DNA from 4 places in the Vibrio sp. 1F263 genome. Region 1 is predicted to be linked to each of the others. Evidence: predicted binding sites of a transcription regulator. Region 1 holds the regulator's gene; each other region holds the start of a gene.
The links. Region 1 encodes PurR, which represses purine synthesis genes. Its sites were predicted from a motif close to TNANGNAAACGTTTNCNTNA; they were not measured.
Positions count from the first base shown of each region.

Region 2: glyA (serine hydroxymethyltransferase) is a predicted target of PurR. The motif match lies at 1,067-1,086, and genes of this name have one in related genera.
Region 3: purT (formate-dependent phosphoribosylglycinamide formyltransferase) is a predicted target of PurR. The motif match lies at 1,560-1,579, and genes of this name have one in related genera.
Region 4: ACED25_RS06640 (NCS2 family permease) is a predicted target of PurR. The motif match lies at 1,493-1,512, and genes of this name have one in related genera.

Region 1 covers NZ_JBGONI010000001.1:75,447-78,662, forward strand. Annotated here, with positions in the region: gene torD (molecular chaperone TorD) at 1-546, shown strand, start outside; gene purR (HTH-type transcriptional repressor PurR) at 865-1,869, shown strand; cyclic di-GMP riboswitch class I at 2,040-2,125, shown strand; gene ACED25_RS00345 (TfoX/Sxy family DNA transformation protein) at 2,253-2,843, shown strand; gene ACED25_RS00350 (TVP38/TMEM64 family protein) at 2,998-3,216, shown strand, end outside.
Region 2 covers NZ_JBGONI010000018.1:23,294-26,509, forward strand. Annotated here, with positions in the region: gene treC (alpha,alpha-phosphotrehalase) at 1-11, shown strand, start outside; gene ACED25_RS12865 (YitT family protein) at 192-794, opposite strand; gene glyA (serine hydroxymethyltransferase) at 1,142-2,392, shown strand; gene ACED25_RS12875 (hypothetical protein) at 2,631-2,957, opposite strand; gene ACED25_RS12880 (DUF4250 domain-containing protein) at 3,193-3,216, opposite strand, start outside.
Region 3 covers NZ_JBGONI010000004.1:185,840-189,055, forward strand. Annotated here, with positions in the region: gene ACED25_RS04425 (thiopurine S-methyltransferase) at 1-116, shown strand, start outside; gene purT (formate-dependent phosphoribosylglycinamide formyltransferase) at 319-1,494, opposite strand; gene cdd (cytidine deaminase) at 1,662-2,549, opposite strand; gene ACED25_RS04440 (LrgB family protein) at 2,907-3,216, opposite strand, start outside.
Region 4 covers NZ_JBGONI010000007.1:18,734-21,949, forward strand. Annotated here, with positions in the region: gene tet(34) (oxytetracycline resistance phosphoribosyltransferase domain-containing protein Tet(34)) at 1-98, opposite strand, end outside; gene ACED25_RS06640 (NCS2 family permease) at 183-1,472, opposite strand; gene ACED25_RS06645 (aminoacyl-histidine dipeptidase) at 2,537-3,216, shown strand, end outside.

The DNA.
Region 1 (3,216 bases):
CACTCTGTTGAAATTCGTTCTTTCCTAACTGGTTTAGGTGAAAATGAAACACTAAAGCCGGCGATTGATAGCTTAGTGGATGCGCTAAACCGTCTACAAACACGTGAAGATGCTCAATTAGAATTGTCTGCTGACTTCTGTGACTTATTCTTAAAGACTGATAAACATGGCGCACTTCCTTACGCTTCTATGTATATCGGCCAAACTGGCCTATTGAACGATAAGCCAGCAAAAGATATGGAAGAGATCATGGCTAAACACAACTTAGTGGTTAACCAAGACCTAAAAGAGCCAGCTGACCACATTGCTATCGAACTCGATTTCCTAGGTAATCTAATCATTCGTTCGAACGAAACTGAACTAGAAGAAGAACTAGAGAAATCCTTTGCTGTTCAACAGCAATTTATCGAACAGCAACTGCTTACTTGGGTACCAAAGTTCAACGTTAAATGTCATGACATTGACACATTCGGTTTCTACGCATCAGTCTCATCCCTGCTATTGGCATTCTGTAAATTAGACACTCAATACCTAGCTGGCGAATAAGCTTTTTTTGACGACTCGATAAATAAATTCAATAGAATTGTGACCATTCACCCGGATTTCTGGGTGAATTTTATTGCGAGTAATTTCTAGTCAGTCTAAAATTGTGACCGCAAACGATAAAATATGAAACATTCACGAAATGCTACACTTATTGAAGTTCAGAGCATTTCGGTGTTAAGACAAGCCGCTCAATAGCGGTTTTTTGTTTTTTAGCACTTTAGTACCCAAAGAGCCCTACAAATTTAAGCTCTTAGTTAGGTAGCTTAACGGCTACTTCATTCCGTACTTTGGGAAAGTAGCTTCTAATAGGATAAAAACATGGCCACTATAAAAGATGTCGCACGCTTAGCCGGCGTATCAACAACAACCGTTTCTCACGTAATCAACAAAACTCGCTTTGTTGCTGAAGCGACTCAAGAAAAAGTAAACAAAGCCGTAGACGAACTGAACTATGCGCCAAGTGCCGTTGCTCGTAGTTTGAAGTGCAATACAACCCGCACCATCGGTATGCTAGTGACTCAATCAACTAACCTATTTTTCTCTGAAGTTATCGATGGTGTTGAGAGCTACTGCTACCGTCAAGGTTACACTTTGATCTTGTGCAATACGGGCGGTATCTACGAAAAGCAACGTGACTACATTCGAATGCTTGCAGAGAAACGTGTAGATGGCATCTTAGTTATGTGTTCTGACCTGACTGAAGAACTAAGAGAGATGTTAGACCGTCACGCAGACATCCCTAAAGTTATCATGGACTGGGGCCCTGAAAGCTCTCAGGCTGATAAGATCATCGATAACTCTGAAGAAGGTGGCTACCTAGCAACCAAATACCTCATTGAGCGCGGTCACTCCAAGATTGCATGTTTAAGTGGCCACTTAGACAAAGCAGCGTGTGTTGAACGCATCTCAGGTTACAAGCGCGCACTCAATGAAGCGAAGATTACTGCCGATGAAAATATGATCATCGAAGGCAACTTTGAATGTGACACAGCTGTGATTGCTGCTGACCAAATCATTGAGATGAAAGATCGCCCTACCGCAGTATTCTGTTTTAACGACACGATGGCATTAGGACTGATGAGTCGATTACAAGAAAAAGGCATTCGTATTCCTGAAGATATCTCAGTGATCGGTTACGACAACATAGAATTGGCTGAATACTTCTCTCCACCGTTAACGACGGTTCACCAACCTAAGCGCCGTGTTGGTAAAAATGCATTCGAAATACTACTAGAGCGTATAAAAGACAAAGACCACGAGAAACGCGTCTTCGAAATGCACCCTGAAATTGTTGAGCGAAGTACAGTTAAAACGTTAAATTAATTGATGTAATGAGTTTAGTTTAATCAAGCGCACCTTTAGGTGCGTTTTTTTCCTCAACAAACAAAGTGCACTTGCATGCATAATTCAAAGGTCATTAATTGAAGCAACATCACATTTTGAAATAAGAAGTGTGAGCCTAATTCAACAAAAACTTTATTCTAATAACCCAGTCACGCACAGGGCAAACCACTTGAAAAAGTGGGACGCAAAGCTTCCGGCCTAAACCACTCGTTGGTATGGTAGCGGGGTTACCGATGGCAAAATGCAGTAACTACTAATACTTTAGTAATTTACAGCCTATTGACAATTTAATTGCAACATTTTGCTAATCTCTCGGACCTGCTTATTTGGTGGCGTAGTTCAAATACACCGAGATAAATAACATGGATAAACCGATACTAAAGGACTCAATGAAATTATTTGAGCCCCTAGGAAAAATTAAGTCACGCTCAATGTTTGGTGGATTCGGGCTTTTTGCTGATGACACTATGTTTGCCCTGGTTGTGAATGACCAGTTGCATATACGAGCTGACAAATGCACAACGCAACAATTCGAACAACAAGGATTTCAACCGTACGTCTACAAAAAACGTGGTTTTCCTGTCGTTACTAAATATTTCGCTTTACCTGAAGGCTTATGGCAAGACCAAGAGAAAATCTTGCAGCTTGCGACTACGTCTCTAGGTTTTGCTAAAGAAGAGAAAGCTGAACAATCTTCTGCTAAACCAACTCGACTCAAAGATCTGCCTAACCTTCGACTCGCCACCGAGCGGATGTTGAAAAAGGCAGGGATCGATTCTGTAGAACGTTTATATGAATCTGGCTCTGTAAACGCATTTAACGCCATCAAAGAATCGCACGCGTCTTCTGTCAGTATTGAACTGTTATGGGCCCTAGAAGGCGCGATCAATGGTACACATTGGTCTGTTATACCGCAGCAACGTCGTGAAGAGCTTATCAATCACGTCAATTAACATTGTCAGTGCAAACTATCTAGATAACTAAGCCGCATTTTTGCGGCTTTTTTTATATCTGGTGAAAGTTATTCTATGCTTTGCCTGTCTATCTATACTAATGGTTTACATTGAAAAACTAATGGTATGCATTGAAAATTTAGAGGAAGTATCAATGAGTAAAAAAATGATATTGGGTATTGTGTTGGTCATAACCATCGTCTTGTTAGGCGTCAATTTCGGCCAGTACTTAACGCTTGAAAATGCAAAAGCCCAGCAAGCTGTGTTGAATGACTACATCGAGAGCAATTTCATTGCCGCTGCCGCTATCTACTTTGTCGCGTATGTCATGATTACGGCTTTCTCAATTCCTGGCGCCGCCGTTGTTACACTG
Region 2 (3,216 bases), on a different contig from region 1:
TTGAAGATTAGCCTCGTTACTATTTCAATAAACCTAATTCTATTCCCCTTAAGAATTAGGCCTCTACAAAGGCTTTGGAGTGCTTCCCAAAGCCTTTTTGTTTTACTGATGTATGGATTAATCGTGCCTCGAGTTTGCTTGCGAAAAACTTGCGTATCGAGTGCCAGTAACGACAGAGCAGGTAATGAACGCTAAGACGCGTAATTCACCGAGTAGCGAGTTGGTTTGTGGTTCATTGCCAATACGATGTTCAATACTGCGGTGCCTAATACAGATACGGTAATCACCCAAGGTGATACAAAGAAGAAGGATGCAAACAGAATACAAGCATCAATGCACATCTGAGTTTTTCCTACTGATATACCGTAGCGGTCTTGGATAAACAAACACAGTACGTTGAAGCCACCCAAGCTTGAGCGATGACGGAATAGGATTAGCATACCTAAGCCCATTAGTAAGCCACCAGCAACAGCACAGTAGATTTCGTTATGAACTTCTAGTGAGATAACTAGGTATAAATGATCGGCAAAAACAGACACTAAAGCGCCAGCAATTGCACTGCTAATGGCAAAGCTACGACCAAATCGTTTCCAAGCTAATAAATAGAATGGACAGTTGGCAACAAAGTACAAAATACCAAAGGTTACAGGTAAGAATTGACTCAAAAGCAGAGCCAAGCCAGTAGTACCACCGGTAAGCAGATTTGCTGACTGTAAAAAGAAGACGCCTAACGCCACTAAAAACGTGCCAGTAAGAATGGCTACCCAATCTTCTTTACGTGAGTGTTTTTCCATCGTTTTTATAATTACCTAACCAATAAAGGCGTGCATAGTAGAGAAAAACCTTAGCTTTCGGTAGCTTGAGGTGCAAAATTAAGGTAAACCTATGTAATCTGCGTTTTACAGGGTGTAAAGCGTAAAATTGACAGTAAGCGTCATCTTTGGTTGGATAAGCTCAATAACCATGATGAATCTTATTTGTGATTATGAAAAAACTGCATGATAAAATTGCAATTAGCTCTTTATGACCTAGATCAAATTATGTAGAATGCGTCACATCAAAACGGTGACGGAAACGTTTGCTTTCGGTCGTTGTGTGGTTTTTTTGAAACTTTCAGTACAATCTGAGTCAGGAGATACAGATGCTTAAGCGTGACATGAACATTGCTGATTACGATGCGGACCTATTCGCAGCTATCCAAGAAGAAACTCTTCGTCAGGAAGAGCACATCGAACTTATCGCTTCAGAAAACTACACAAGCCCACGTGTAATGGAAGCTCAAGGTTCTCAACTTACAAACAAATACGCTGAAGGCTACCCTGGTAAGCGTTACTACGGTGGTTGTGAGTTCGTAGATAAAGTTGAAACTCTAGCAATCGAACGTGCATGTGAACTGTTTGGCGCTCAATACGCGAACGTACAACCTCACTCAGGTTCTCAAGCAAACAACGCTGTATACATGGCACTACTGAATGCTGGCGATACTGTTCTAGGCATGAGCCTAGCGCACGGTGGTCACCTAACTCACGGTTCTCCGGTAAACTTCTCTGGTAAGCTTTACAACATTATCCCTTACGGTATCGATGAAGCAGGTCAAATCGATTACGAAGAGATGGAAGCGCTAGCTATCGAGCACAAACCTAAGATGATCATCGGTGGTTTCTCTGCTTACTCTCAAGTTTGTGACTGGGCGCGCATGCGTGAAATCGCTGACAAAGTAGGTGCTTATTTCTTCGTAGATATGGCGCACGTTGCTGGCCTTATCGCTGCAGGTGTTTACCCTAACCCAGTTCCACACGCTCACGTTGTTACAACAACAACGCACAAAACGCTTGCTGGTCCTCGTGGTGGTCTTATCCTTTCTAACGAAGGCGAAGATCTTTACAAGAAGCTGAACTCAGCAGTATTCCCAGGCGGTCAAGGTGGCCCTCTAATGCACGTTATCGCTGGTAAAGCAGTAGCGTTCAAAGAAGCTCTAGAACCAGAGTTCAAAGAATACCAAGCTCGCGTAGTGGCTAACGCAAAAGCAATGGTTGCTGAATTCTTAGCACGCGGTTACAACATCGTTTCAGGTTCTACAGAGAACCACCTGTTCCTAGTTGATCTAATCGACAAAGACATCACAGGTAAAGAAGCAGATGCAGCACTAGGTTCAGCTAACATCACAGTTAACAAGAACTCAGTACCAAACGATCCACGTAGCCCGTTCGTTACTTCTGGTATCCGTATCGGTTCTCCTTCTATCACTCGTCGCGGTTTCTCAGAAGCAGACGCGAAAGAGCTAGCAGGTTGGATGTGTGACATCCTAGATAACATGGGTGATGAGTCTGTTATCGAAGCAACTAAAGCGAAAGTGTTAGAAATCTGTAAGCGTCTACCTGTTTACGCTTAATTTTTCTGCGTAGTAATTTGAACTTCGTTGTCGAGCATGCTCACTTACATCCGTAAGCTCCGCGTGCTCTCCTAGAATTTCAAACGACTACTTTGAAATTGATTTAAAGGTCCCTTTTGGGGCCTTTTTTGTATCTGTAGGTATGAGATTTAGGTTATCTGAGAATACAGAAAGGCAGGTACTAAAAAGGGTTAATGCTTTCACATCAACCCTTTATTGCTTTCTTGTTGTGTCGCTTCTACTTTTTAATGCTAAGTAGGGTGCCTGACTTACACTTGAAAGAGTAGTAGTGACGGCTTTCGTTGAATTTACCTAAGCCTTCGCCATCACAATAGTCGATGTTGATATCGCGCATAATTTCTAGTGTATCTTCACTGTTTAAGGCAAATTTAGAGCCGTCAGAGCAGACGATACGTACTCTTTCATCATGGCTTACAGAGTAGATATCGACTTCAGTATTACACAGCTCAAAAGAGGCTTCACGGAAGTTGTCTTGTTGAGTATTTGAAGCACAACCTGCGGTAAATACGGCTGCGATAACGGCTAAAAGTCCGAGTCTTTTCATTGTTAGTCCTTCGATATCATCGAATTTGGTGATGAGTTTTATATGCTGTTTGGAGTAGCCTATACAACAACACGCTTTGATTCAAGGCGCGTTCGCTGACTCTAGGATATAAAAGTATAGGCGCAACCAGATAATTTCTAATAAGTTTATTCGTCTTTAGCCTATTATGTACCCGACCAAAAATAAAAAAACCAACACGGAGGTTGGTCTTTAAAATTAAGTTTGTTCTTAATTACTACCGAAACTGTTTGGCTTCAGG
Region 3 (3,216 bases), on a different contig from region 1:
GTTATAAGCTCACTTTGTTGAATCAAGATATCGCAGATGATGAACACCCTAAGATTGCGAAGAAAGGTTTGTCTCGATTCAGTGAAGAAGTGTACTTGATTGACTCAGACGCTTAAGCGCAGTGAGCTCTCTAGCGAAAAGACCGCTTCAATAAAAAAGATAACACCAACAAAAAGACGGGCTCGATAGCCCGTCTTTTTTATTGTTCAGATTTGAAGTCGTGATTGTTCAGATGTGAGAACGTAATGGTTCAGATCTGAGTTAGTCGTTACCAATTAGTAGTCTAGTTGTCATTAGCTAGAAAATGGTAATTAACAGTTAGTAAATTACTTTTACTTTAGAAGCACTCTCAATTGCATCTTCAATCGCAGTCTCAGTGCTGTTGCGACGAGTCAGCGCCACACCTAGACGACGGCGACCATCGATATCAGGCTTACCAAACAAGCGAACTTGCGTTTGTGGTGCGTCTAGCGCCTCTGTAAGACCTTCAAAACGAATGTTGGTTGAAGTGCCTTGGCCCAGAATAACCGCTGATGCACATGGACCGTATTGCGTGATGGATTTGATCGGCATACCGGTAAACGCGCGTACGTGCAGTGCGAATTCCGATGAGTCTTGAGACATAAGAGTCACTAAGCCAGTATCGTGTGGGCGAGGGGATACTTCGTTGAAGATAACGTGATCGCCTTTAACAAACAGCTCGACACCAAAGATACCGTGACCACCTAGTGCATTAACCACTTGTTCAGCGGTGTATTGCGCTGTTTTAAGTGCGTTGTCTGACATTACTTGTGGCTGCCATGATTCACGGTAATCACCATCTTCTTGACGGTGACCGATAGGCGCACAGAAATGCACACCGTCGACTGCGCGAACGGTCAGTAGCGTGATTTCGTAATCAAAATCGATGAAGCCTTCAACGATCACACGACCTGCACCAGTACGACCACCTTCTTGTGCGTAGTCCCAAGACTTCTGAATGTCTTCTTGTGTTTTGATAACACTTTGACCTTTACCTGAAGAACTCATTACTGGTTTCACAACACAAGGCATACCCACGAATTCAACAGCGGCTGAGAAATCTTCAAAGGTGTCTGCGAAGCGGTAAGGAGACGTGCTTAGTTTTAGCTCTTCTGCGGCTAGACGTCGGATGCCTTCTCGGTTCATCGTTAGCTTGGTTGCATTCGCAGTTGGAACGACATTCAAACCTTGTGCTTCTAGTTCAACTAACTTGCTAGTGGCGATAGCTTCAATTTCAGGAACCACATAATCTGGTTTTTCAAGTTCAATGACTGCTTGCAGTGCATCGCCATCTAACATGTCTAGTACATGGCTACGATGCGCGACTTGCATCGCGGGTGCGTCTGCGTAACGGTCACATGCAATAACTTCCAAGCCTAAACGTTGGCACTCGATAGCAACTTCTTTGCCGAGTTCACCTGAACCTAATAGAAGTACACGAGTAGCATTTTCACGAGTAGCAGTACCAAACATAGAAATTCCTTCCGATCTTTTGAACGATTGATTGAAAACGGGGTGATCATACTTATTTCAATGATAAAAGCAAACGTTTGCGCAAGTTGTTGCGTTAATTACAGGTATAAAAAAAGCAGCCCCGTTAAATAGGGCTGCTTATTTAAAATTTTGTTAATTAGATGTACTTAGATTGCTAAGTAAGTCACTGGAATGTCGGGATTAATCGCTTCTAATGTAGACTGCGTATCCGCTAGGTGACTGATGCTACCTTCGGCAATTTCAACCAACGCTGCACTTTCAATCTGTTCGAAATCGAAGCCAGCCAGTTTAAGTTGAATCAACGCCACTTGTAGAGGAGGTAAGCTCGGGTTGAACGCTGCGTTTTCAGCGTAAGCACCGGTGAAAATCTCACCCGACGTCAATTGCAGTGAAACACCACTTAGGTTTTTGGTGTAAGGCGCATGGCTGCGGTTTAGTGCTGCTAGCGCTTCTACAACAATAGGCGTTGTTTCTTCAGTCGTGTGCTTATGATCAAGCTTAGTCATTAGGCCAGTCGTCACACCTAAGTCAGCAGGGCCGAATGAGTCTGGTAGGTACTCTTGCAGAGACATTTCATCACGTTGTGGAAGCTGAACTTTAAGTTCTTTTGCTGTGGTCAGTTCGTTCATGAATTGACGACAGTGACCACAAGGGCTGAAATTGATTGTGATATCAGAGATACCTTGCTCGCCTTTCATCCAAGCGTGGCTGATTGCAGATTGCTCAGCGTGTACTGTTTGGCCAAGTTGAGCACCAGCAATTTCAAGGTTTGCACCAAAATACAGAGTGCCAGACAAACCACGCACGATTGCACCAACATAAAAGTCAGATAACGGAGCGTAAGAATAGGCTGCGGCAAAAGGAAGTAGCGCAATACGTAGCTCGTCATCCGCTAAACCACTTGCTTGCAGTAGGCTAGCAAATTGTTCTGGAGACAATGTCGCGTCAAAGTTGTCTGCTAATACGATGTCACTCAAAAGTGCTTTGATTGCTGTTGGAGCACTTTCCAGCGCCAGGATAATACGACTGTTCATGTTGAATCCTTAATTGACCTTAGGCTTTAATTCTATGCAATGCTCAGGAATTTTCTGTGACTTTGATCACTACTGCGTTGTTGCTGTTACATTGGTTTGCATAATTAGAGTGAGGTCACAGATGAAATCGATTGCAAGAGTAAAAACTACCATTGATATCGCACTTATTGCTTGAAATTGAGTTTGGTTTGTCAAGTATTGATGAATAAATGAGAGAAAAAAGCCCAAGCTACCACTGAAATAATCAGGTTATGCTTGGGCTTATTGATATCTGTAACGCTTAAAAGTCGCGAACCAGTGAGTTTAGCTATTTACCAACTCATCTATTAGAGCGCGTATAAACTGTAATCAAAGTGGTTAAGAATAGAACCAAACCACGAGCGAAAATATACTCGGTGCAATGATTGAGGTGATAACCCCACAAAGAACCAATGCCAACGAACTGAATGCAGCATCTTCCTGATTCTTTTCAGCACATGTCGCAGTACCTAAAGCGTGAGACACGGTACCCATGGTTAAACCACGCGCGATAGGGCTCTTAATACCAATGAGATTGTAGATTGGGTAAGCAAAAATTGCCCCAAATAGACCAACAATCAATACCAGTATTGCCGCAATCGCTGCTTCACCACCTAAATGGCTCGATACTTCCATCGCAATTGGTGTG
Region 4 (3,216 bases), on a different contig from region 1:
CAGATGCCTTTCCACTGCTCTGCTGGCATTTGCTTTTCAGCAAGTTGACGACAGTAAGTCTGCATGTTGTCCCAAGTGATAACGAATTTGTTGCTCATAGTATAAAACCTAATAATTTTGTCATGTTATTAGAGGCTACTTCAAACATAGCCTCTTCAGCGATTAAGCAGAAATCTAGACGATTAAGCGAAAGTATATTTAAGAATAAAGATAGCCGACATTACCCACACAGCAGGTGAAACGTCGCGACCTTTACCACTTAGCAGCTTAATTGCAGCGTAAGCGATGAAGCCTAGTGAGATACCCTCAGCGATAGAGTATGTCAACGGCATAAGCAGACATGTTACCACGACTGGGGCTGCTTCCGTAAGATCACGCCAATCAATACCAACTAGGCCAGACATCATCAAAATTGCTACATAGAACAATGCACCTGATGTTGCGTAGGCTGGAATCATACCTGCAAGCGGTGAGAAGAAAAGAGCCAGTAGGAACAAGATACCAACAACAACCGCTGTTAGACCAGTACGACCGCCCTCTGCTACACCCGCAACACTCTCAACGTAAGAGGTTGTGTTTGATGTACCTAACAATGCACCAATAGATGTTGCTGTAGAGTCAGCAAGCAGTGCTTTGTTTAAGCGCGGCAATTTGCCGTCTTCTTTGATTAGGTTTGCTTTCGTTGCAACACCAACCAGAGTGCCCGCTGTATCGAATAAATCGACGAACAAGAAAGCGAATACTACTGAAATCATACCTATTTCAAATACAGCAGAGAAATCAAGCTGCATGAATGTCGGTGCAAGACTTGGTGGTGTCGACATGATGCCGCCGTATTGAACGTCACCAATAGCAATACCAACAGCTGTGATAGCTAGAATAGCAATCATCACTGCACCTTTTACACCACGGTGAACAAGAGCAATCGTAAGGAAGAAACCAAGCGCACCTAGGATAGGAGCAATCGCGGTAATGTCGCCCAGTGAAACTTTCGTTGCTGGGTTAGAAACAACGATGCCTGCATTGCTAAGAGCAATAAACGCTAGGAAAAGACCGATACCTGCAGAGATACCAACACGCAGAGACATTGGGATCGAGTTGATAATCCATTCACGGATCTTAAAGATGCTTAAGAAGATGAAGATCACGCCCGATACGAAAACCGCTGCCAGAGCAACTTGCCACGTATAACCCATCCCCATTACAACAGCGTAGGTAAAGAATGCATTCAAACCCATGCCTGGAGCTTGAGCAATTGGGTAGTTAGCAACAAAGCCCATGATGAAACAGCCAATAGCAGCTGCTAAACAGGTTGCTACAAATACAGCGCCATGGTCCATACCAGCATCAGCTAGAATCATTGGGTTTACAAAAATGATGTAAGCCATTGTTAGGAAGGTTGTTAGACCTGCGATGATTTCAGTGCGCACATTGGTGCCATTTTCACTGAGTTTGAATAGCTTTTCGAACATTATCGAATCCTATAAGGGTAAAAAGTAAACGGTTGCGTAATCGATTGGCTGTGGATTATAAAGTTATCAAATAACAAATTCCAGATAGAATTAAGGCTCTAATCGATCTTTATCAGAATGCAGTATGAAACAGAGCGATTAAAAATGAAGATTGAAAGATAAAGTAACGATTAAAAACAATAAGATAAGTAAGATAAATACGATGAAAGTACTTGGCCATTTTTTAAACCATCAGTTATTTTCATTGAGAATCTAGCTAATAAATTCCGAATTCAAACCCACAATAGTTATGTATTTTTCAACAGGATCAGTAATAAGGCGCAAATTGATATTTCGGCGTTTAAAAAACAACCACGCAGAACAGCAGGAAAAGTGATAAGCGAAAGCGGTTTGGAAAAGTAGCAGGCAAAAAAAACGCCACTCAAAACTGAGTGGCGGTAGAATCTGTCAACCAAAAGGGCTGTAAAATAATTCCAATATATAGGGGTGAACAAAACTGTTCGAGTTACATGCTTGTGGTATTAGTAACCAAAGCTTGTAGGGTATGCAAAGTTGCTAGTGTAAACAGAGCTGTTAATCCAGAACATTGCAGATGGTAAACCTTTCATAACTATCACCTTAATAAATCAATAAAAAACGAATTTGATTTCTCGGTTCCTTGGAGGCGATAAAACGGACTCATCCTTTGAGCATTTACTCTTCACTTCAGAAGTTGGTTATTAATATACCCTAAAGAAAAAAGATTACAAGCATTTTTTGCTATGCGTCACACTTTTGGCTATTTGCGGTTATGTTACAAACTCATTTTTGTAATTAAATTACAAAATAGAATTAAACAAACGTTTGCCTGTGCCGTTTATAAGCATCAACGCGCTTATTTATGATCAGATAGACAAGATCGCTTTCAAAATTTGAGCTATTTGAGGTTTAGAACCGCTACTCGTCAAAACGCTCAAGTGGTATGCTGTTGCCATCAAAACAGACCCATATTTTAGATTTTTGTTCTAGTTTTTTGCCATTACAAAACCTAAATATATGGTTATCAAATAAAAAAGGAGTCATCCGTGTCTGAATTCCATTCTGAGATCAGTAAATTGTCCCCTGCCCCTATTTGGCAGTTTTTCGATAAAATTTGTTCAATCCCGCACCCTTCGAAACATGAAGAAGAACTTGCTCAATACATTATTGCTTGGGCAACAGAGCAAGGCCTAGATGTACGTCGTGACCCAACGGGTAACGTATTCATCAAAAAGCCTGCAACGGCGGGTATGGAAAACAAAAAAGGTGTCGTGCTGCAAGCTCACATCGATATGGTTCCACAAAAGAACGAAGACACAGTTCATGACTTCGCTAAAGATCCAATCCAACCATACATTGATGGTGAGTGGGTTACAGCGAAAGGCACAACGCTTGGCGCTGATAACGGCATGGGCATGGCTTCTTGCCTAGCGGTTCTGGCTTCGAACGAAATCCAACACGGCCCTATCGAAGTTCTACTTACCGTAGATGAAGAAGCAGGCATGACTGGTGCTTTCGGTCTTGAAGCGGGTTGGTTAGAAGGCGATATCCTTCTTAACACCGATTCAGAGCAAGAAGGCGAAGTGTACATGGGTTGTGCTGGCGGTATCGACGGCGCAATGACATTTGAAATTGCACGTAACGCGATTCCAGCTGACTTCGTAACACGTAAGCTAACGCTAAAAGGCCTAAAAGGCGGTCACTCTGGTTGCGACATCCACACAGG